DNA from 3 places in the Peribacillus phoenicis genome. Region 2 is predicted to be linked to each of the others. Evidence: predicted binding sites of a transcription regulator. Region 2 holds the regulator's gene; each other region holds the start of a gene.

Evidence for each region. The regulator Rex, encoded in region 2, represses fermentation and respiration genes when NADH is low (regulators of the CRP and FNR family bind a similar motif). The targets are predictions, from matches to a motif close to TTGTGAAATATTTCACAA.
Region 1: the regulator Rex is predicted to act here: its motif matches at 3,402-3,419, upstream of qoxA (cytochrome aa3 quinol oxidase subunit II).
Region 3: the regulator Rex is predicted to act here: its motif matches at 3,523-3,540, upstream of ABC374_RS02845 (helical membrane plugin domain-containing protein).

What each region holds. Positions count from the first base shown of each region.
Region 1 is NZ_JBDFMF010000001.1:139,095-146,748, reverse strand. It holds gene qoxC (cytochrome aa3 quinol oxidase subunit III) at 1-333, opposite strand, end outside; gene qoxB (cytochrome aa3 quinol oxidase subunit I) at 333-2,279, opposite strand; gene qoxA (cytochrome aa3 quinol oxidase subunit II) at 2,353-3,282, opposite strand; gene ABC374_RS00730 (hypothetical protein) at 4,225-4,539, opposite strand; gene ABC374_RS00725 (S1C family serine protease) at 4,796-6,031, opposite strand; gene ABC374_RS00720 (hypothetical protein) at 6,231-6,920, opposite strand; gene ABC374_RS00715 (hydrolase) at 7,109-7,465, shown strand; gene ABC374_RS00710 (helix-turn-helix domain-containing protein) at 7,605-7,654, opposite strand, start outside.
Region 2 is NZ_JBDFMF010000004.1:106,464-114,117, reverse strand. It holds rRNA gene rrf (5S ribosomal RNA) at 30-145, shown strand; tRNA gene ABC374_RS27665 (tRNA-Met) at 212-285, shown strand; gene tsaE (tRNA (adenosine(37)-N6)-threonylcarbamoyltransferase complex ATPase subunit type 1 TsaE) at 466-918, shown strand; gene tsaB (tRNA (adenosine(37)-N6)-threonylcarbamoyltransferase complex dimerization subunit type 1 TsaB) at 918-1,610, shown strand; gene rimI (ribosomal protein S18-alanine N-acetyltransferase) at 1,633-2,085, shown strand; gene tsaD (tRNA (adenosine(37)-N6)-threonylcarbamoyltransferase complex transferase subunit TsaD) at 2,082-3,095, shown strand; gene ABC374_RS27640 (ABC transporter ATP-binding protein) at 3,363-5,282, opposite strand; gene moaC (cyclic pyranopterin monophosphate synthase MoaC) at 5,415-5,921, shown strand; gene ABC374_RS27630 (redox-sensing transcriptional repressor Rex) at 5,955-6,614, shown strand; gene ABC374_RS27625 (YdiK family protein) at 6,644-6,856, opposite strand; gene ABC374_RS27620 (CPBP family intramembrane glutamic endopeptidase) at 6,853-7,578, opposite strand.
Region 3 is NZ_JBDFMF010000001.1:552,456-560,109, reverse strand. It holds gene ABC374_RS02860 (hydantoinase B/oxoprolinase family protein) at 1-583, opposite strand, end outside; gene ABC374_RS02855 (hydantoinase/oxoprolinase family protein) at 600-2,639, opposite strand; gene ABC374_RS02850 (hypothetical protein) at 3,098-3,268, opposite strand; gene ABC374_RS02845 (helical membrane plugin domain-containing protein) at 3,590-4,021, shown strand; gene ABC374_RS02840 (NAD(P)/FAD-dependent oxidoreductase) at 4,061-5,242, shown strand; gene ABC374_RS02835 (hypothetical protein) at 5,439-5,840, opposite strand; partial or broken gene ABC374_RS02830 (CotH kinase family protein) at 5,935-7,014, shown strand; gene ABC374_RS02825 (SET domain-containing protein) at 7,027-7,443, shown strand; gene argS (arginine--tRNA ligase) at 7,495-7,654, opposite strand, start outside.

The DNA of each region.
Region 1 (7,654 bases), on a different contig from region 2:
AATTTCGACTCCCAAGAAGCCTAAACCAAGAATAAGGGTGATAATGAAGAAACCAATCGTTGCTTTCTGTCTGCCAAGTCTCATTGCATTGATTCCAAGACCTATGGTAAAACTACTTGTTAAAAGAAAGATTGTTTGGAACATTAAGGTTGGGAGTTTAAAAAGATGTTCCCCTGTTGGACCATTTCCAGTTCCATTAACCAATACAAAATAAGTGGCGAATAGTGTAGCGAAAAGAGCTATTTCTGCTCCTAGGAAAATCCAGAATCCAAAAATCTTTAAGCGATTTTCTTCCGTGCTATATTCTAGTGGCAGCGAGTTATCTATTTTCATTACTTAGCACCTCGCAATTTATTTTCAGTTTCTTCGATCTCTTCAACAGAGATATAACGTCCGTGATCTTTTTCGAATGAACGGTGAATCATACAAGCAAAGATACCGATCGTTGCAATGATTGCAATGATCCACATGCTGAATACCATCGCAAAGCCCCAAACGAAGAAGATACAGCTCATGATAAACGGCACACCACTGTTATTTGGCATATGGATCTTTTCTACTTTACCGCCAAATAACTTAAAGCCTTTTTTCTTTGAATCCCAGAATGCTTCTGTAGAATCAACTGTTGGCACAATTGCAAAGTTATATTCAGGGATTGGTGTATGTGTAGCCCACTCTAGTGAACGTGCATCCCATGGATCGTTTGAAATATTTCTTGACGCATAACGAGTGCTCCAATAGATATTGTACACAATAAGTGCAAAACCTATTGCCAAGCCAATCGCTCCAACGAACGAGAGCATATTCAATGGACCATACCCTGTTGATTCAGAGTACGTATACATACGACGTGCCTGCCCATCTAAACCAGTGATGAACATCGGGAAGAATGTTACATTAAAGCCGATTGTAATGAACCAGAACGACCATTTCCCAATCTTTTCGCTCAACATGAAACCGAACATTTTTGGCCACCAGTACGTGAAACCAGCAAGTACGGCAAATACAGTACCAGGGATTAAAACGTAGTGGAAGTGAGCTACTAAGAACATTGTATTATGGTATTGGTAGTCAGCACTTGCCATTGCAAGCATAACCCCTGTTACCCCACCGAGCGTGAAAATCGGAATGAAAGCTAAAGAGTATAGCATTGGAACGGTAAACACGATTTTACCTTTCCAAAGTGTGAACAACCAGTTGAAAATCTTAACACCAGTCGGGACGGCAATTGCCATCGTGGTAATCGAGAAGATACCATTAACCATTGCACCGTGACCCATTGTATAGAAATGGTGAGCCCATACAATGAAAGATAGAGTAGAAATAGCTACCATGGAGATAACCATCGAATTATACCCGTACAGGTTACGACGTGCAAATGTCGAAATGATTTCACTGTAAATACCGAAAGCCGGAAGAATTACTATATAAACTTCAGGATGTCCCCAAACCCAGAACAAGTTCGCCCAAAGCATATCGCTACCGCCATTGGCCATCGTAAAGAATTGAGTTCCGAATAGACGATCCATTGTCATCAACGCAAGTGCCACTGTCAATACAGGGAAAGCAAAAACGATAATGAAGTTTGTGATCAAGATAGACCATGTGAACATTGGCATTTTCATTAAGTTCATGCCAGGTGCTCTCATTTTCAAGATTGTTACGATAAAGTTGATACCAGTCAGTAATGTACCGATACCAGCTATTTGAATTGCAATCGCGTAATAGTTCGAACCTACTGATTCACTGAAATCGTTACTTGCCAGCGGGAAGTAAGATGTCCAACCTGCATCAGGAGAACCACCGACTACGAAAGAGATGTTAAATAGCATTGCCCCCATGAAGAATAACCAGAAGCTTACTGCGTTCAGACGTGGGAATGCTACGTCACGCGCTCCAATTTGCAATGGTGTGACAATGTTCATTAACCCAATGATAAATGGCATAGCCATGAACAGGATCATGACGACCCCGTGTGTTGTAAATACCTCATTATAATGCTGTCCATCCAAAAGACCGTTATCTGGAATAGCCGTTTGAGCACGCATCATAAGAGCATCGACGCCACCACGGAAAAGCATAAGCAGTGCTGCCAAGATGTACATGATACCAATACGTTTATGGTCAACCGTTGTTAACCACTCACGCCATAAGTAACCCCATTTTTTAAAATAGGTAATTCCGGCAACAACCGCAATCATGGTTAAACCAATGGCAACCATGGATGCATAAATCGCAGGACTTGGATGAGGTACGGCAAATCGATCAAAGTAATCCATACTTTTGTGACTCCTTTCAGGAAAATATTCCTTATCTTGTAAACCTAGTTGTTTTATCGAACGAAATTAATTCTTAGTGATCATGATTCATGTTGCTGTGTTCTGAATGTTCCTCGTGTGAATCCTTGGAAGCATTTTCTTCCTTATCAGAAGATCCGTGGTCATGACCAGCATTTTCCCCTTCAGGAGCTGGAGAAAACTCTAAGTGAGTTCCAGTGTAAGTGGATTGTCCCACATGACCAGGTTTTAATAATTCATTGAATTTTTCCTCAGTAATCGGTTTAGCAGTAGCTTTAATTTCATCTACCCACTTATCGTATTCTTCTGCAGACAGTACATTAACGTTGAACGTTTGCTGAGCAAAACCTGAACCACTGAAGTTTGAATTTCGACCCATATACTCTCCTGGTACATCAGCTGCTAAGTGCAACGTATTAACCATGTCCGACATCGCGTATTTTTGTCCTCCAAGTTGCGGAATCCAGAAACTTGAGATTGGACCGAATGAGTAAAGTTTAAATTCAATTGGTCGGTTAGTAGGTAAAAACAGATAGTTGACTGTTTCGATATCTTCTTCCGGATAACTAAAATGCCACTTCCAGTTGGAAGATGAAGCATAAATAATTAAAGGTTCCTGATCACCGTATCCTTTAGGTGTTGCCTCAACTTCATTTGTTGTTTTAACAGTAACAACGGATAGGAAAGCGACGATTAGAATTGGGATCGCAACCCAAATTATTTCAAGAACCTTACTTCCTTCAATATGAGGCGGTTCATAATCATCACGTTGTTTGGAAGCACGATATTTCATTATCATGAAGATATACAGTACCATAACGACAAGGACGACAAAGGCCATTGTCCATATCGAAATCATAATAACATCTGCTTGTGTTGCAGCTACCGGCCCTTTAGGGTCCAAGACCATTAATGGGTTATCGCAACCGGTTAGCACAGTGGCAATAGTAAAAAGTATAGTTAATAGAGCCCATTTTATTTTCATAGTACTACCCCTTTCTTACATAATAAAATTCCAATTGGTAATTATTCGGACAAAGTGTTACCATGTTCACAAACCCCGACATACCAATATTAATCCCAAGTCTAAAAAAAGACAATACAAAGTGACATCTGTCACATAAAGTTCATTAAAGAGCAGTAAGAAGATGGTAAATGAACTGAAATGTTCGAAAATCTTCAGCAAATGAAATATAATAAATGTTTCATATCTTGCCTTTGAAAATTCACTTATCAGTACAGGATTGCAGATAGTACCGATCCTCTTTCCATTTAATATTACTCTAATATAATGAAATAAAAATTTCACATTATATTCACTGTGTATATTGCCTCAAAACTCTTAAAGATTATGAATTATATTACCTATCCTGTCAATTAGGTATTTATCGTTAGAAAACATGATTTAAAACGGATTTTTTTCACTCGGCCATGGAGGTTGGTAAATGGTAGACACATTGGACACGATATTGTCTCCATGCTTCAATATCCTTATGATCCAACACAGGTCAATATTATATATATATAAGGAAACGACGAGTTTGAAATGAAATTGGGTTCTTTCGCAATCCTTATGGCCTGTCAGTATTTTTAAAACAGCCGTTTAGCAATAGGCTTGGTAGAAGTGGTTCTATCAAATCCCCTTTAGCAAAACCCACTGTCCTATAACCCCATATTGATACCTGTATCCCTTTTGAATTTTTAGTTAAAAGTACATAGAAAAAAATCCACGAAAAAAGGACTTCTTAAAGTGTCCTTTTCTCGTGGATATAGTTTAAAATGTAACAAATCGGTAATTCGATTCTGATATACATAAAATGAAAGCGTATTCATTGATTGAGATCAAGATGACTCAAATTCAGCAAGTTAGGCAAAAGAACAACTAGTTCTGTTTAGAAAAACAGTATATTGCCCTGTATTCCTCGTTTTAGTTACTGAATTCTGTACTTCTGTTTGTTGGAGCTTTAGCCTTTGTTTTCATTTTTATGATTTTAGTCGTTTCCGGTTCAATTCTTTTGCCTTTATGTGTATTCATTACCATTTCTTCTGTCAGGACAAAAAATATACCAACTAGAAAAATGGCAGCTGCGCTTAATGTGATGGCGATTCCAACAGCGGTAAATATATAATCCTTATTGTAATCGCTTACAAAGAAACTTAAAGCAAAAATAATAATTCCGATTACACAACCTGTGCCCGATACCCATTTAACTGCATCTAACATCTTCTGATTAGCTTCCATAATTTCATCCCCTTTCTTTCTATTTTATGACATTTCACAAATTTGTCAAATCTTTTCTATTTTTTAACATATCAACGATGAAAACCTTGACAAATAGAAGGCGCCACCATTCACTTTTAGGTATTCAAGACTATATGAACAAACTGCAAAAACAGGGCAAATACACTATCTATTTTTCCGATATTAACCTTTTGAATACTATAAAAAAACTTCCAATAAAAGACCCCTGTTGAATAATCAGGGGCCTTACCTCTTTCTATGGTTTTTGCAAGGTGATCGTTACCGTTTTCTCTTCAGTGCCTCGATATACTTTAACCTTTACTTTATCGCCGATTTTCTTATCTGAATATAAGTATTTCCTTAATGCTGCAGCAGTATCAATTTTCGTTCCATCAATCTCAACGATGATATCCTGTTGCTTAAGCCCTCCATTCGCCGCAGCCGATCCCGCTTCTATACTCGTCACCATTACGCCGGACTTTACGGCTTCTGGAACATTTTGAATGTAATATTGCGGCAGTTCTTCCATACTGGCCAAGCTGACTCCTAAATATGGGCGCGTGATTTTTCCATTTTCAATCAGCTCCGTAACAATCGGAATCACATCATTACTTGGTATGGCAAACCCTAAGCCTTCCACACCGTTTTCGGAAATCTTCAAACTGTTTATCCCGATCACTTCCCCAGCGGTGTTGATCAATGCACCCCCGCTATTGCCGGGATTGATCGCTGCATCTGTTTGAAGGACATCAAGTTCCCACTCCCCGTCCGAGGTATCGACTGAAATGGAGCGTCCGGTCGCACTGACGATCCCTTGTGTAACCGATCGTGAAAAATCAAGTCCAAGAGGATTGCCAATTGCCAATACTTCTTCACCTGGACGCATGCTATCGGAATTCCCGAATTTAATTCCCTCAGGTGCCATCGAGGCATCAATTGTCAAAACCGCTAAGTCCGTCAAAGCATCAGCCCCTACAACAGCTGCCGTTGCCTTTTGTCCATCATACAATGAAATTTCGACTTCCTTAGCTCCTTCAATAACATGATTGTTCGTGATGATATAGGCTTTCCCATCAGCTTTTTTATAGATGACCCCTGAGCCGGTGCCGCTCTCAACCGTTTCGCTCTCCGTGCTTTGCCGCTGGTACGGGTTCTGGTTTTGCATCTCCTGTAAATTCACGACCCCGACTATCGATTTGGATGCTGATTCGACCATCTCGGCCCTATCATTTGAATCAGTACTCGTCGATAACTTTTCCGCCGTGACACTTTTATCTTTTTCAACACTTTCCGTTTGCTGTACACCTGCCGTTTCGGTTGACTCATTCACTGAACTACTCCCTTGATCTATAAAGTCCCCGCCAAATAGAAATACAGACGATGTAACCATAGAAGCAACCGTTCCGGAAACAAGGCTAGTTAGCCAAAGAGACTTTCCCTTTTTCCGTTCTGCCTTCACTCTGACCTGCTCATCACCATTATAATTCTCCATCTTTATCCCTCCTATGATTTTCCTTTATCCTTTACTTGACTCAATCATAAACAGGAAATATTAAAAAATTCTTAAGAAAATAAGAATAGGGCAACATTTTCACAAAAATTATAAAATTATATCGAATCCTGTAATTTGCTGCTGCACTGCAAAATAAAAAGGCCTCAACAGGGGCCTTCAATTCGACCATACAGTTATCCTACAAGACTTCATAAACTTCTTTAGTCTTTTTATTCACTCCATACCAGCCCCAAGTGGTTTTGTGGCCACTTTTCTGACTAGGTTCATCCACCTCGAAAACATGAAAAATGTAATCTCCCTTTTCAGCATCATGATCATATTCGATATCCAAATTCGGAAAATTTTCCATGTCCACATAATCCATCACAAGCTTCTCTGCCTGAGATTTACTTAATGTTCCAACCGAAGCCTTGCTCTCTTCTTTGCCTATTGTATCCGTTGCCGCCTCATCTTCTAGTTTGGATCCAATGGTTCCGTCCACAGTTGCTTCCTCCGCCGGTTCCGCCTTGTCATTTCCCTCTACTTCTTCAATCGTGGCGGATTCTGATACCGGTTGCATTTCCACCGCCTTTGAAACCATTAGTTTACCTTCCCGGTATTTTGCTTTATATGCGGTTGCTTCTTCAAAATCGCTTTTGGCCGAATCAAAATCCTGTTCGTCGTATTTCTTCATTCCACTCGCCAGAAAACCTGAAAGATCCATTAACTCCCTTGATTCCGGTGTTTTTGCTTCTTTATAAGCTAATACAAATGCCTCATGGGCTTCTAAATAATTTTCCTCATTCAACTGACTTTTCCCTAAATCCATATTGGAATCATAATTCCTTGTTACGCAGCCTGAAGCAATCAACACCAAAAAAATAACCATGATTGACCTCTTCACTATATCACTCCTTAATTTTCCATATTATTCTGTAAATTCATCTTATACCATTTGATAAGAAATCCGATACCTCTATTTCCTATCTTTTTCATTAAGGAAATGTTTACATTGATGATTAACTTTTTACAAATAGTGGTACAGAATAGATAAACGCTAGAAAGGATGATCGCAGAATGATGCAGGAAAAACAGACCTATCATGTCGATTTGGTCAGCGGCGACGTACTCGCACAAAAACTTGAAGAGAATCCAAGCTTCACTGTACACGCAACCGATGAGGAACTTGCAGAATTGAAACAATGCTTGGAGGAACACCGGACAGATGACCTGGAGGCATATGCCCGTTCACATGTGCCCTACCTTCTTTATCATCATGACCGAGCAAATGATAAATACGATGCAGCCATGAAAAGGCTTTATGCCCTCATTTATAAATTAGGGGATGAAACGGCACGAAACCATATTGAAGAAATCGGCATATTGAAAGATAACAAATTCGAGGGACAAGAAGAAGTGCAAAAGTTCAAATAAGAAATAGGAACAGAACCTGAAATCCAAAGGTTCTGTTCTTTTATGATCAAGTTCAATCAAAAAGTTTTCCTGCCCCCAACAAAGGAAATACAAGATTCCATTTTGTGATTCATTAATCAGTTTTATAAGCAGAGTTCTTTCAATCTACATATTTATCCTTCAAATAATCTGAACCAATACCGCCAATAA
Region 2 (7,654 bases):
GATAATAAATGTTCTAAAATGATTAAATGTTTGGTGGCGATAGCGAAGAGGTCACACCCGTTCCCATTCCGAACACGGCAGTTAAGCTCTTCAGCGCCAATGGTAGTTGGGGGTTTCCCCCTGTGAGAGTAGGACGCCGCCAAGCTATAATCATTGTATTCTTTTTGGATAAATGGGAATACTATATTTATAAAAGCAACATTTATACCGTCGCGGGGTGGAGCAGTCCGGTAGCTCGTCGGGCTCATAACCCGAAGGTCGCAGGTTCAAATCCTGTCCCCGCAATCATAAAAAAAACGAAACTTAGGTTTCGTTTTTTTGTTTTATCTGAAATTCGAATAATTATGTCCCTAACTTATTTGTTTCTTCTTTTGAAACAAGGTAAACTACATATAGAATGGTTTTCGTTCCATAATATTGCGTTTATATAGGACGTTTCCTAATAATGATAAAGGTGATTGATATATGCAACATGTTGAATGGATTTCTCAGAGTGAGGAAGAAACAGCGCAATTTGCGCATAGATTGGCACAAAAGCTTTCCAGTGGAGATGTGCTGGCTTTAGAAGGTGACTTGGGTGCAGGGAAGACGGCATTCACAAAAGGCCTGGCTAAAGGATTAGGTGTTACCAGAATGGTGAATAGCCCTACCTTCACGATAATAAAGGAATACATGGGTCGCTTGCCTTTATATCATATGGATGTTTATCGGGTAAGTGAATCGGAAGAAGATCTAGGCTTTGATGAATATTTTGATGGTGATGGTGTGACTGTCGTTGAATGGGCCCATTTAATAAAGGATCACCTTCCAGAGGAAATCTTGACCATTTATATCTATCGCCTGGGCGATACCAGCCGGCGTATTGTTTTGGAAGCCAAAGGCGAAAGATATGTAAAGTTATGTAAGGAGATTATTTGATGAAGGTTTTAGCTATAGATACATCGAATTTCACATTAGGGATTGCACTGGTAAACGAGAATCAAGTAATTGGTGAGTATACGACGAACCTAAAGAAAAATCATTCGGTGCGGGTAATGCCGGCAATTGAGACACTGCTGAGGGATTGTGATACTAAACCGAAGGAATTGACTAAGATTGTGGTCGCTCAAGGTCCAGGCTCATATACAGGGGTCAGGATTGGAGTGACGATAGCGAAAAGCTTGGCATGGACGCTTCAAATTCCCTTATCAGGTGTTTCCAGCTTAGAGGTTTTAGCAGCTAATGGACGTTATTTTAACGGGGTGATCTCTCCCTTGTTCGATGCAAGAAGAGGGCAGATTTATACTGGATTATATGAATTGGAAAAGGATTCTTTAAAGACAGTCATTGAAGATTGTAATATTCTATCCTCTGAGTGGGCGAATCAATTGAAGGAATTAAATCGTCCTGTTTTATTTGTTGGTCAAGATGTGGACATCCATCGGGATGCAATTACGGATGCATTAGGGGAATTGGCTGTATTTGCTCCGGTACAGTCATATAATTCAAGGCCAAGCGAACTGGCCTTCATTGGTCTTGATAAGGCTGAAGTGGATGTTCACCAGTTTGTACCGAATTATATCCGCATGGCTGAAGCAGAAGCTAAGTGGCTTGAACAGCAGGGGAAATAAAAAAGGAAAGCGACCGATTATTATGAGTAAAACATTGACGTTCCGAAAGATGAATACGGAAGATATCGACCAAGTGCTAAACGTGGAAAAGCAGTCCTTTACTTTGCCTTGGAGCCGGGAAGCTTTTTTTAATGAATTGAATCATAATCAATATGCTGTATACATGGTGATAGAGGATGAAGGTAAAATCGCCGGTTATTGCGGTGCCTGGATCGTCATTGATGAATCGCACATTACCAATATAGCGATATTGCCAGAATACCGAGGGCAAAAGCTAGGAGAAGCTTTGCTCAGGAAGATGATCGAAATCTCCATTTCGATGGGTGTGGTGAGGATGACGCTTGAGGTCCGTGTCAGTAATGCAGTAGCCATTTCGCTATATGAAAAACTAGGTTTCCAAAAGGGCGGAATCCGAAAAAATTATTATACAGACAATCAAGAAGATGCTTATGTTATGTGGGTGAATTTTTCATGAAAAAAGATCAATTTATATTAGGTATTGAAACGAGCTGCGATGAAACTGCGGCAGCTGTCATAAAAAATGGTACGGAGATACTGAGTAATGTCGTGGCTTCACAAATCGAAAGCCATAAACGATTTGGCGGTGTCGTCCCAGAAATAGCTTCCCGTCATCATGTAGAACAAATTACGATTGTTCTTGAAGAAGCACTGCTGCAAGCTGGTGTGACATATGAAGACTTGGATGCCATTGCCGTTACAGAAGGCCCGGGTCTTGTTGGGGCACTATTAATAGGCGTGAATGCGGCGAAGGCTGTAGCTTTCGCACATGGAATACCGATTGTCGGTACGCATCATATCGCTGGTCATATCTATGCAAATCGGCTTATTCAGGAGATCGAATATCCTGCGCTTTCCTTAGTCGTTTCGGGAGGTCATACGGAATTGGTGCTTTTAGAAGAGCCAGGTTCTTTCAAGGTGATAGGGGAGACGCGGGATGATGCAGCAGGAGAGGCATATGATAAAGTGGCTCGAACATTGGGGCTCCCTTATCCTGGCGGTCCTCATATCGATAGGCTTGCGCAAGAAGGCTCACCAACTTTGAAACTGCCTAGGGCATGGTTGGATGGCAGCTATGATTTTTCTTTCAGCGGATTGAAATCGGCGGTGATCAACACTTTGCATAATGCAGAACAGCGCGGGGAAAAAATCGAACCTAAAGATTTAGCGGCAAGTTTCCAAGCAAGCGTGATAGAAGTGCTTGTAATGAAAGCTGTAAAAGCTGCAAAGGAATATAATGTGAAGCAGGTATTGCTTGCTGGAGGAGTTGCGGCAAATAAAGGCCTTAGGGAAGCATTAACGGAAGCTTTTAAGGATTTACCTATGGATATATCCATTCCGCCCCTCTATCTTTGTACGGACAATGCCGCCATGATCGGTGCTGCTGGCAGTGTCATGTTTGAAAAAGGAAAACGATCTGGTTTGGATTTGAACGGAAATCCTGGATTGGATATAGAAGCATTTTAATTGAGAGAAGACAGGATCCCGCATTTCGGCATCCTGTCTTTTTATCGTGTTAATAAAATAATAGAATATTCTGTGGATAAAGTTTTTTTGATTATCATACTGCATGTGTATAAAGTGGTGTTTTTGTGGATAAGTGGATATGTTTCTGTGGATAATGTGTATAACTCAAATTATTGGCTAATGAACGGTAAGTAGTTTGTTAACAAGTTTGTGGATAACTTTTTAATTTGAAGTGAAAAAGACCGAGTCGATTGACCCGGTCTTTTGTCATTCTTCCAGTTCAGCCCATTCTTCGAGCAGTTGGTCCAATTTTTCCTGTGCATTATCAAGCTTTGTTTGGACTTCCATCACTTTTTCGTGGTCCTGAAAAACATTTGGATCACAAAGGAGGTCATTATATTCGCTTATTTCGGTTTCAAGACGCTCCATGGCTGCCTCGATTTCCTCAATGCGCCGTTTTCGCTGGCGTTCTGCTTTTTTTGCTTCTTTATCAATTTTGTAATTTATTTTTTCTACAGCTGCATCTAAAGTTTTAGCCTGATCCTGCTGTTCAAGTGCTTGGATTTCCGCTTGCTCCTGTTTCTTCTCTAAATAGTAATCATAATCACCGAGGAATTCTTCGTTGCCGTCTTTGGAGAGCTCTATCACTTTCGTTGCTATCCGATTTATGAAATAACGGTCATGTGAGACGAAAAGAATAGTACCCGGATAATCGATCAATGCGTTTTCAAGCACCAATTTACTATCGAGGTCCAAATGGTTCGTTGGTTCATCAAGAATTAAAAAATTACCTTTTTGCATCATCATTTTGGCTAGAGCAAGCCGAGCCTTTTCGCCCCCGCTTAATGTGGAAACGGTTTTCAAAACATCGTCCCCGCTAAATAGGAAATTACCGAGTACGGTGCGGATGTCCTTTTCCGGTTTAAGGGGATAGTCGTCCCATAATTCATTGAGTACGCGTTTATTGGAAACAAGGTTAGCCTGTTCTTGATCGTAGTAGCTGACTTCTACGTTCGTTCCAAAACGGAACTCCCCAGAAAGCGCAGGCAGCTTAGAAATGATCGTTTTCAATAACGTTGATTTTCCAACTCCATTTGGGCCAACAAGAGCTATGCTCTCTCCTTTTGTCATCCGGGAATTTATATTCCTTGATACCGTTTCCCCTTCGTATCCGATAGCCAAGTCCTGGAGGCGGAGTACTTCATTTCCGCTTTGCCTTTCAATCTGGAAAGAAAAATTCGCGGATTTTTCATCACCTTGCGGCTTGTCCAATACATCCATCTTTTCGAGCTGTTTGCGTCTGCTTTGTGCTCTTTTCGTGGTGGAAGCCCTTGTGATATTACGTTGGACAAAGTCGCGAAGCTTTTCGATTTCCCCTTGCTGCTTCTCGAACAGTTTCATGTCCCGCTCATAATCTTCCGCTTTTCCCTCTAGGTAAGAACTATAATTACCATGGTATTTTTTCATGTTATTCCGGGAAATCTCATATACCAGGTTTACTACTTTATCTAAAAAATAGCGGTCATGGGAAACAATGAGCACAGCTCCCTGGTAGCCTTGTAAATATTGTTCAAGCCAAGATAGAGTTTCGATATCCAAATGGTTCGTCGGCTCATCCAGAATCAATATATCCGGTTTCCTTAAAAGCAGCTTTCCTAATGCAAGCCTTGTTTTTTGCCCGCCGCTTAAAGTGGAAATTGGGGTAGAATAGTCAAAGTCAGCAAACTGAAGCCCATGCAATACGGAACGGATATCCGCTTCATATTGATAACCGCCCTTCTCTTTGAATGCCACCATCAAAGTATCGTATTCATTCAGCACTTTTTGGTAAATCGTTTCGTTTTCAAAGATGTCAGGTCTGGCCATATCAGCCTCAAGGCGACGCAGTTCCTTTTCCTGCTCTATCAGGTCCGTAAATACGGTCAGCATCTCATCCCAAATGGTCAGTTCGGATTCCAATCCCGTATCCTGGGCCATATAGCCGATTGTGACGCCTTTTGGTTTGATAATTTCACCGCCATCATGGGAAAGCTGCCCGGCTATGATTTTTAGCAGAGTGGATTTTCCGGCGCCATTTCGGCCGACAAGTGCAATTCGATCTTTATTTTGAACTTCGAGCTTCATATTTGATAAAATAAGTTCAGCTCCATAATATTTCGATAGTTGATTGATTTGTAATAAAATCATAGATTTCACCTCAATTGATTATAGTTAGTGTAACGTATTTTAGTTATTATCGGCAACAGCTTGGTTCCATGGTAAACAAAAGCTGTTACATAAAGTGGAATAATAGTGTATGATTTAGGAGGGGTTACTTAAATGGGAGACTTAACGCATTTTAATGAACAGGGCAGGGCCAAAATGGTCGATGTGAGTGCTAAGCCTGAAACAACCCGGACGGCAGTGGCTCAATCGAGCATTTTATTGAATGATGAAATATATGAATTGGTCACGAACCAGAAAATGAAAAAAGGTGATGTACTGGCTGTTGCACAGGTTGCAGGAATAATGGCCAGCAAAAATACATCCAATATCATTCCGATGTGCCATCCCATTGCTCTGCAAGGGGTCAATATAGCCTTTGAGTGGGAAAAAGAAGAACAAGGATACAGGCTTAGGATTGAAACGGAAGCTAAGACAAAAGGAAGTACAGGTGTGGAAATGGAAGCGTTAACAGCTGCATCCGTGACTGCCTTGACAGTTTATGACATGTGTAAGGCCATTGATAAGGGAATGGTGATCGGGCCTACATTCTTAGTGGAGAAAACAGGCGGAGTTTCCAGTAACGATTATAAAAGACAAGTAAAACAAACAGATAGAGATTAAGTTGAAAAGCATGTGTGAAGGCGGGGAAGAACAATGAACCATGACCCAAAGATACCGCAGGCAACAGCCAAAAGGTTGCCATTGTATTATCGATTTTTAAAGAACTTACATTCCTCAGGCAAACAAAGAGTTTCCTCGGCAGAGCTAAGCGAAGCTGTAAAAGTGGATTCTGCCACCATACGCCGTGATTTTTCCTACTTTGGCGCGCTTGGGAAAAAAGGCTACGGCTACAATGTCAATTATTTATTATCCTTCTTTAGAAAAACACTAGATCAAGATGAATTGACCAAAGTCGCTTTAATCGGGGTAGGAAATTTAGGAACCGCTTTTTTAAATTACAATTTCATGAAAAATAATAATACAAAAATTGAAATGGCTTTCGAAGTTTCTGAAGAAAAAGTCGGCAAGCGAATAGCTGATGTGCCCATCTATCATATGGATCAAATCGATACACTATTGCAGGAAAATAATATCACTGCCGCTATATTGACAGTGCCTGCACAGGTAGCCCAGACGATAACCGATCGTTTAGTCAAAGCTGATATAAAAGGAATATTGAATTTTACACCTGCAAGGCTGACCGTGCCTCCATCAATAAGGGTTCACCACATTGACCTGGCCGTGGAGCTTCAGTCGCTCATCTACTTCCTGAAACATTATCCTGTTGTGGAAGAAGCCGCTTTGGAGGAATGAAAAAAACGCTGCATCTTTGCAGCGTTTTTTTATTTTTTCTTATTTTTTTGTGCGGCTTTAATCTTAAAGTGCAGCATGATCATGCGTAAGCCCGATCCAAAGTCAAGAGTCGCAATAAGGACAAGTATGTAGGCGAAGAGCCCCCATCCAGAAGAATTGACGGTTTGAATCGCGATAGCGGTAAAAAGAGCTCCTAAGCCTGCATAGATGATGCCCATGAATAAGGGTGATTGACGTTTCATAATAAACCTCCGATGAAGGCCTGTGCAGTATCTATCATCTTCTCTATATCCTCCCGATATACCACTTGAAGGATGATAACAAGCGTATTCATCGCAATATGAGCGCTCATTGATACGAGAATGCGGCCTGTTTTTGCATAAAGGAAAGCAAAAGTGAAGCCCATTGCCGTATATAAAAGAAGATGTTCAAATTCACCATGCGCCAAGCCGAAAATAACTGAGCTGATTAAAGCTGAAATAAAGAAGTTAAAGCGTTTATGAAGTGATCCGAAAATGATTTTCCGGAAAATTAATTCTTCCAATATAGGTCCAATTACTGAAGTGACGAAAATGACCATGGGGACTTTGTAAATGAGTGAAATGAGTTGCTGCGTATTTTCAGATTCAGACTCCACCCCAAGCATCTGTTCAATGCTGCCGGCAATGCTTTGCGCAAAAAGAGCCATGAACACTCCTGCAATTGCCCATAATATGGACATGGAAACGGAAGTTTGATTTCTCGTGTCCAACTTTTCCCTCATATCTTTTCTCATTAAAAAAAGAATCAAGAATAAAGCAGCGAGAAAACTGAAAACTATCCAGTATGCTGCAGATTTCACTTGGAGTTCATCAGCCGGCATTCCGGTATAAGACCCGATCAGCATGAAAATGGGTACCCCAACAATACTGGATAATTGCATGGCAATATAGGTGATGATGACGAACCAATATTCTTTTTTCAAAAATGAAAACTCCTTTTATAGTCACCCATTCCGCTCGGAACGTTCCTGATATGGGGACAAGCTATAAACGCATACT
Region 3 (7,654 bases), on a different contig from region 2:
AATCTCCGACACGTTCTTCAGGGACGCGCATGTTCAAAGCGAGCACATTGACCACATCTTTTAAAAATGTTCCTTTACTATAAATCCTAAGCGGCGGAATCCTTACCCCCTCGCCGAAATGTTCCTTGGCATTGATATCAAAGGAGCCAGGTGTCGATCCCCCCATGTCGGCCCAGTGTCCATTCGTCTGCATGAACGCAATGAGCTTGTTCTCATGGAAGACAGGCAAGAGGACCCGTGTGTCATTGAAATGAGTGCCGCCTCGATACGGGTCATTGACCAAGAATACGTCCCCAGGATGGATATCACCCTTGAAGTCCTCTATTACCGCCTTTGCCGTTAGATGCAATGTACCTACATGGACCGAAATATCCTGCGTCCCTTGCATGACTGTATTTCCTTCTGCATCACAAAGAGCACAGCTGAAATCCCGATTATAAATGACGAAGGAATAGCATGTCCGAAGGATTTGTTCCGCCATCTGATCTACAAGGTTAACGAAGCCATTTTTTATCACTTCAAATGTCACCGGATCTAAGCCTGTTCCAACTCCAGATTGGCCAACTAACTGTTTATTCGACAATGAAATCCACCTCTTTTTATTTATTTTGGGAAAGAATCAAGTTTCTGTATTTATCAACTTTTGCCGTGAAATTTGGTGGTATGACAGTCGTTGTATCAAGCTGATCCACTATGGCAGGGCCCGTGATTTCTGAAAAGGCCGGAATGAGTTCCCGGTTATAGACGTTCGTATTTACATATCCCTCTTCTTCAAAATAGACATCACGCGTTTCCTTCAAGGCATCTGCAAGTGTGCCTCCAGGTTCATAAGTCGGGAATTCAGGTTTTGGCACAGTTCCGATAGCCGTAACGAGCAGTCCGTAAATTTCCACGGTCTGTTCTTTATCGAAGAAAGAAAATTCGCGTTCATGCTCTTGATGGAAACGGTCAAGGGTCTCTTCCAAAGAAGAAATCGGGCAATCGACTTCTATCGCCAATGAACGCCACTGTCCCATATACCTCATGTCAATATATCTCATCAATGTGGAAGCTTCTTTAGCGACCCCTTCTTCTTGCAATAACTCCGCGGCCTCTTTTTCCATTCCGATGAATTCCTTCTCTAAATCCTTTAACGATACATCCTTGACGTTCTTGACATAGGTTTTTGAGATATCATGACGAACATCGACCAACAGGCATCCCATTGCGGCGGCTACACCCGGATGCGGCGGGATGATGACGGTCGGGATTTCCATTTCCTTGGCCAAGTACGCTCCATGCAAGGGCCCAGCCCCGCCGAAAGCCACAAGTGCAAAGTCGCGCGGGTCGTATCCCCGTCTGACTGAAATCAGCCTTAGGGCATCACACATATTGGCATTGGCCACCCGTGTGATGGCGTTCGCCGCTTCTTCAATCGTATAATCAAATTTCTTGGCGATCTTATCCACGACTTCAATCGCTTTTTGTTTATCCAGTTCCATTTGTCCATCCAATAGTTTGGTGCCAAGCCGTCCCAAGACAATATTGGCATCGGAATTGGTCGGTTCCACTCCGCCCCTGCTATAGCAAGCAGGTCCAGGAACCGCCCCTGCACTTTGAGGGCCATTGCGTAAAGAACCGCCTTCATCCACCCAAGCTAAACTTCCGCCTCCTGCTCCTATCGTCAAGATTTCAATGCTTGGGAACCCTATCGGATATCCATACTCGATATACCAATCTTTCGTAATTCGTAAATCACCTTCATGCATCAAGGAAATATCGGTGCTCGTTCCCCCCATATCCAGCCCAATGGCATTATTAAAGCCGCAAAGCTGGGCGATATGTTTACTGGCAATCGCACCTGCAGCGATGCCGGAGCTTGCAAGTCTTGCTGCATAACGGGGAACGGTTTGGGATGTCATTACCCCTCCGCCGGAGTGAAGCACTAATATGTCATCTTCATATCCCCGTTTAGTCATTTCACCTTCAAGGGTTTTAATATAGTTGCTGACAGTCGGTCCTAAAACCGCATTGACGATCGTCGTACTCATGCGCTCATGCTCAAAAATCTCAGGAAGGACTTCACTTGAAATGCATATATAAACATCCGGGAGTTCCTCCTGGATGATTCGTTTTACTTTCGCCTCATTGCTTCCATTTACATATGCGTTCATGAAGCAAACCGCAATGGATTCGGTACCGCGTCTTTTTAATTTCCTTGCCAGTGACCGTACTTCCTCTTCATTGATTTCCGTCAAGACATTCCCTGCAAAGTCGATGCGTTCTTCCACTTCAAAACGGTCTCTTCTTTGGATATACGGTTTGGCTACATCATCATATGTATCCCATAACTCAAGCTTGGTTCCTCGGCGGATTTCCGTTACATCCCGAAAGCCAGCGGATGTAATCAATGCTGTCTTTGGCAATTTCCTTTCAATCAAGGCATTGGTGCCCACTGTTGTGCCATGGGAAAAAACTTTAATATTTTCACAATCTATTTCCGCTTTCGCAATTCCATCCAAAATACCGATCTCTGGATTCAAAGGAGTCGACGACGTTTTCGTAATTGAAATTTCCTTCGTACTTTCATCAAAAACGAACACATCCGTAAAAGTTCCGCCTACATCAATTGCCAGCCTAGTATCCTTCGTACCTATCATATAACTCCCACCCCTGCTACAAGATTTAAAATACTTTGCCTTGCGCCCATTGCACCGATTAATAGAACTGTGTGAAAGAGTATCAGCCAGCCGCTGGATTTTCTTAGGCCAAAAACGGAACAAGATGAATGATGAAATAAAAAAACCAGTCATATCAATAAGAAATAATTGATATAACTGGTTTTTGATCTAGGTTTAGCTTCGCTGGGCGGCGAAGTCTATTAGATTCGACAGTTATTTATAGATTCATCTTTTAAGTCACCGAGTCCATTTTAGGCGATGGCAGAGTAGAATTTCTACTTGTTTACACCATGGCTATATACTTTATCTTACGTCAATTCATGATAAAGTCAAGTGTATTTTTAGAATATTTAAACAACTGTAGTTTGAGAAATAAGAGTGGGATTTATTACAAAAATAAGTAAGCATAACTGTTTCGCTATGCTTACACAATAATATTATTTATCAGGTGTTTCCGATGTGCCTTCCTCACTGTTTTTGAGGTAAACTTCAGAAATTCCATTCATACCTTCCAATAGTTGTGCTTTTGTATATTCCATACTGCCAACCAGTTTATGAAGCTTCTTATCATTATTCTCTTCTGTAAGTTTAGATTCTGAATCAGTCACATTTTTTCACCTCCATCATTTAGGATGGCAAATCAAGATGGAAATATGTATGACAGGCTTCGATGTTAGACACCCTCTTAAAGTTCATTTTAGGTAAATTCTGGGATACCCCATTAGAATCTGTACTTAAAATAAGCAGGAAAAGATTATTTTATGAATCTTTTTTAAAAAATCAGCTGTTTTCAAGCCACTAAAGGGATATACTATAGGATAGCATTTATTACATTTTTGTTAGTATTTTTTCTTGTCACACATTGTGTAATATTTTACAAGTTTTTCTATTTACCTCAACAAAATGCTTATTGCAAAGGAGAATTGGATATGTCAGAAACGATTACCCAATCACAAACTGAACAACTTAATGCCCGCCAAAAACAATTAGATGTACTGGACCAATTATTAAAGCCTGAGGTTCAGGAATCATTGAACACTTTAGTTGAGCAGTTACCAAAACTGACTGAGTTAGTGAATATTTTAACAAAGTCTTATGATTTCGCTCAATCGGTTGCGACTGATGATGTTTTGAAAAATGATACGGTAAGCGCCATTTCGGAGATCGCTACACCTGTAGTGGGCTCAGTGAAAGGGCTTGCGGCTAATGCCATTGAAGCTAAGGATCGTGCAGAAGCGAATACTGATGTGATCGGTCTTTTTGGTCTGTTAAGAATGATGAAAGATCCGCAAGCACAAAAGCTTTTCCGTTTCGCCCAAGCTTTTCTTGAAGTCTCTTCAGAACGTAAAAACCAAAAATAATTTGATAAACTTTCAATCAGTAAGGACGGGGGATTAACTATGTCAAAACAAATCGTCATCTTAGGTGCGGGTTACGCTGGATTGCTATCTGCCTTATCCGTACGTGAATATTACAAAAAAGATGAAGTGCAGGTTACAGTGGTGAACCAATTTCCAACGCACCAAATCATCACCGAATTGCACCGTCTTGCAGGCGGATCCATTTCCGAACAAGCCGTTTCCATTCCGTTGGAAAAGCTTTTCAAAGGAAAAGATATCGACCTTGTCATTTCCAAAGTGGAGTCTTTCTCAGTCGATAACAAAGAAGTGAAACTTGCCAATGGTTCCACTTTATCTTATGATGCCCTGGTTGTTGCTTTGGGAAGCCAAACAGGATTCTTCGGCATTCCGGGACTTGAGGAAAACAGCATGGTCTTGAAATCCGTAAATGATGCAAACAAGATCTACAAACATATCGAAGATCGCATTCGCGAATATGCACAAACAAATAATGAAGCGGACGCAACCATCGTAATCGGCGGCGGCGGATTGACGGGCGTTGAGCTAATCGGTGAAATCGTGGATCATTTCCCTAAAATCGCCAAAAAGTTCGGAGTGGACTTCAAGGACTTGAAAATCAAGCTTGTGGAAGCTGGTCCAAAAATCCTTCCAGTCCTGCCTGACCACTTAATCGAACGTGCGATGACAAGCCTGGAAGCACGCGGAGTTGAATTCTTGACAGGTCTGCCTGTAACCGGTGTTAAAGGCAATCAAATCGAATTGAAAGATGGTCAAACGATAACGGCCAATACGCTTGTTTGGACAGGCGGAGTTGCGGCTCTTCCTATCGTAGGCGAATCAGGCCTTGAAGTGGACCGCGGCAAAGCAACCGTTAATGAGTTCTTGCAATCCAAATCCCATAAAGACGTATTCGTCGTCGGGGACAGTGCCGTTGCTTTCCCTCCAGAAGGCGGCCGTCCATACGCTCCTACTGCTCAAAATGCTTGGCAAATGGGTGAGCTTGTTGGTTACAACCTATTTGCAGCCTTTGAAGGCAAGAAACTTGAAGCATTTTCACCTGTAAACTCAGGTACACTTGCGAGCCTTGGCCGTAAGGATGCGGTGGCAACGGTTGGGGCCAATAACACATCACTTAAAGGTCTTCCGGCTACATTGATGAAAGAAGCAAGTAATGTTCGCTATCTATCACACATCAAAGCCCTATTCAGCTTGGCTTATTAATTCATGATCGCCGTGACATGTTCACGGTACATGCCCTTTATTCCCATTTGGGAGTAAGGGGCATTTTTCATTTCAGAAAAGGCGGACACCCTAATTGAATTGTCCTGCCATAACTCTACATTACTATTTTACTCTCCGCCATTTTTATTAGCCCGTTTGTCGTTAACCAACGTTCAAGTTTGTACCATTCTGCATATCATGTAATTAACCTTATTAAAGGAGGGGTCTTTATGGCGAAAGGAAAAAAGGGAAAAAAAGGAAAATGCGGTTCATCTGGCAGCAGCAGCAGCTGTAGCTCATCCACTGGTAGCAAGTGCACTGGAAGTAAGTCCACTGGTAGCAAGTCCACTGGTAGCAAGTCCACTGGCTGCACATCCACTGGTAGCAAGTCCACTGGTAGCAAGTCCACTGGTAGCAAGTCCACTGGTAGCAAGTCCACTGGTAGCAAGTCCACTGGTAGCACATCCACTGGCTGCACATCCACTGGCAGCACATCCACTTGCAAAACATCTACTTGCAAAACATCTACTTCAAGTACTTCCACTGGATGTGGAAAGAAAAAAAGAAGAAGATAGTAGTTAATTCTTAGATGCTTCAACTTAATCAATCTCTGGTTGATTAAGTTGAATTTTTTCATACATTACATGTTTGCGCTTGACCTTAATACATCTTCAAGAAAGGAAGGTGAGTGTATGCCTTATCATATTCCATCTTATTTCTTAATGATTGAAGAAGAAGATCTGGAAGATTTACGTGCGGACGTATGGAGTAATGACCCCATTCCCGCCTATTTGAAAGTGGAAAACGACATTTATGATATCGATATTGCCTATCGGGGCTCTTATACCCGAAAATTCCGGAAAAGATCCTATTGGATTGATTTCATCGACCCAGAAAAATTCTTTGGCGCCCACAAAATCCATCTCAATGCCGAATACAAAGATCCTTCCCTCATTCGTAATAAACTCTCACTCGATTACTTCCAAGACCTTGGAGTTCTTTCCCCCTATAGCCAGCATATTGACTTATACCGTAACGGCTCTTGTAAAGGGGTATATTTACAACTGGAGTCCGTTGATGAATTCTTTTTGGAAAAAAGAGGACTTCCTGCCGGCCCCATTTATTATGCAGTCAACAATAGTGCCAATTTTTCATTGGAAAGGGATGGGAAACCGAAAGATTCCCTTGTATCAGGCTATAAACAAGCGTTTGGAAAACAGTCCGACGATGAATACCTTATTGAATTGATCAGAAAAATCAATACCACCCCGCTTGCCAAATTTCCAGAAGAAGTCTCGCAGCATCTTGATATCCATAAATACTTACGCTGGTTGGCTGGAGCTGTATGTACAATGAATAACGACGGTTTCACTCATAACTATGCATTATATCGCAATAGTGAAACAAACTTATTTGAAATCATTCCTTGGGATTATGATGCCACTTGGGGACGCAAAGTCAGTGGCGGGATCATGGAGCACACATACGTCCCTATTGGAGGAAAAAGGACAAATCACTTAAGTCATCTTCTATTGCAGGTTCCGGAATACCGTAAGTTCTACAAAGACCTCTTGGTTGAACAAATGGAAACCACATTTACTGTGAATCACATGGAAAATAAAGTATTATCACTGCACCAGGCGATACGCCCCCATATCCTTCTTGATCCATATAAAAAGAATAAAGTGGATCTGTTTGACAAGGAACCGGAATTCATCTTCGAATTCATTCGCAATCGCAGTGATTACTTAAATAAGCATCTTGGTGACCTAGATGAAACAAAACTGAAAGCCAAGCAGGACTGGAAAAAAGCCATTGAGGCCGTATCACCAATCTGTATAAAAAATACGGGGAAATATGGGAGGGGAATATATGCGGTAAGGGATATTAAAAAGGATGAACTCATCGAGGCATCACCTGTCATCATTTCACCGAAAAGCGAATGGAAATATTTAAAGAAAACGTCACTCTTTCATCACTGTTTCCATTGGGGAGATGACGATGAAACGGCCATTGCCTTAGGAAAAGGATCACTATTCAATCATTCATACACTCCGAATGCTACGTATGATAATAATTTAGATGATCTAACAATAGACTTTTATGCACATAAAGACATAAAGGCTGGCGAAGAAATCACGATCAATTATAACGGTGAAATTGATGATAAATCTCCCTTATGGTTCGATGTCATCGAGTAAGATTTTAAAGAATCCATTTTGAAAGTTCAAAATGGATTCTTTCATTTTACTTTACATTTTTTTCGGCGCGGAAATTCCCAATAAACTTAGCGCATCCTTCAATACAATCGCTACGGAAAAAGCGAATGAGAGTTTCATTTGTTTCCATTCATCTTCAACTAGGATCTTTGTATGTGCATAATACTTATTGAATGCACGCGATAAATGCAAG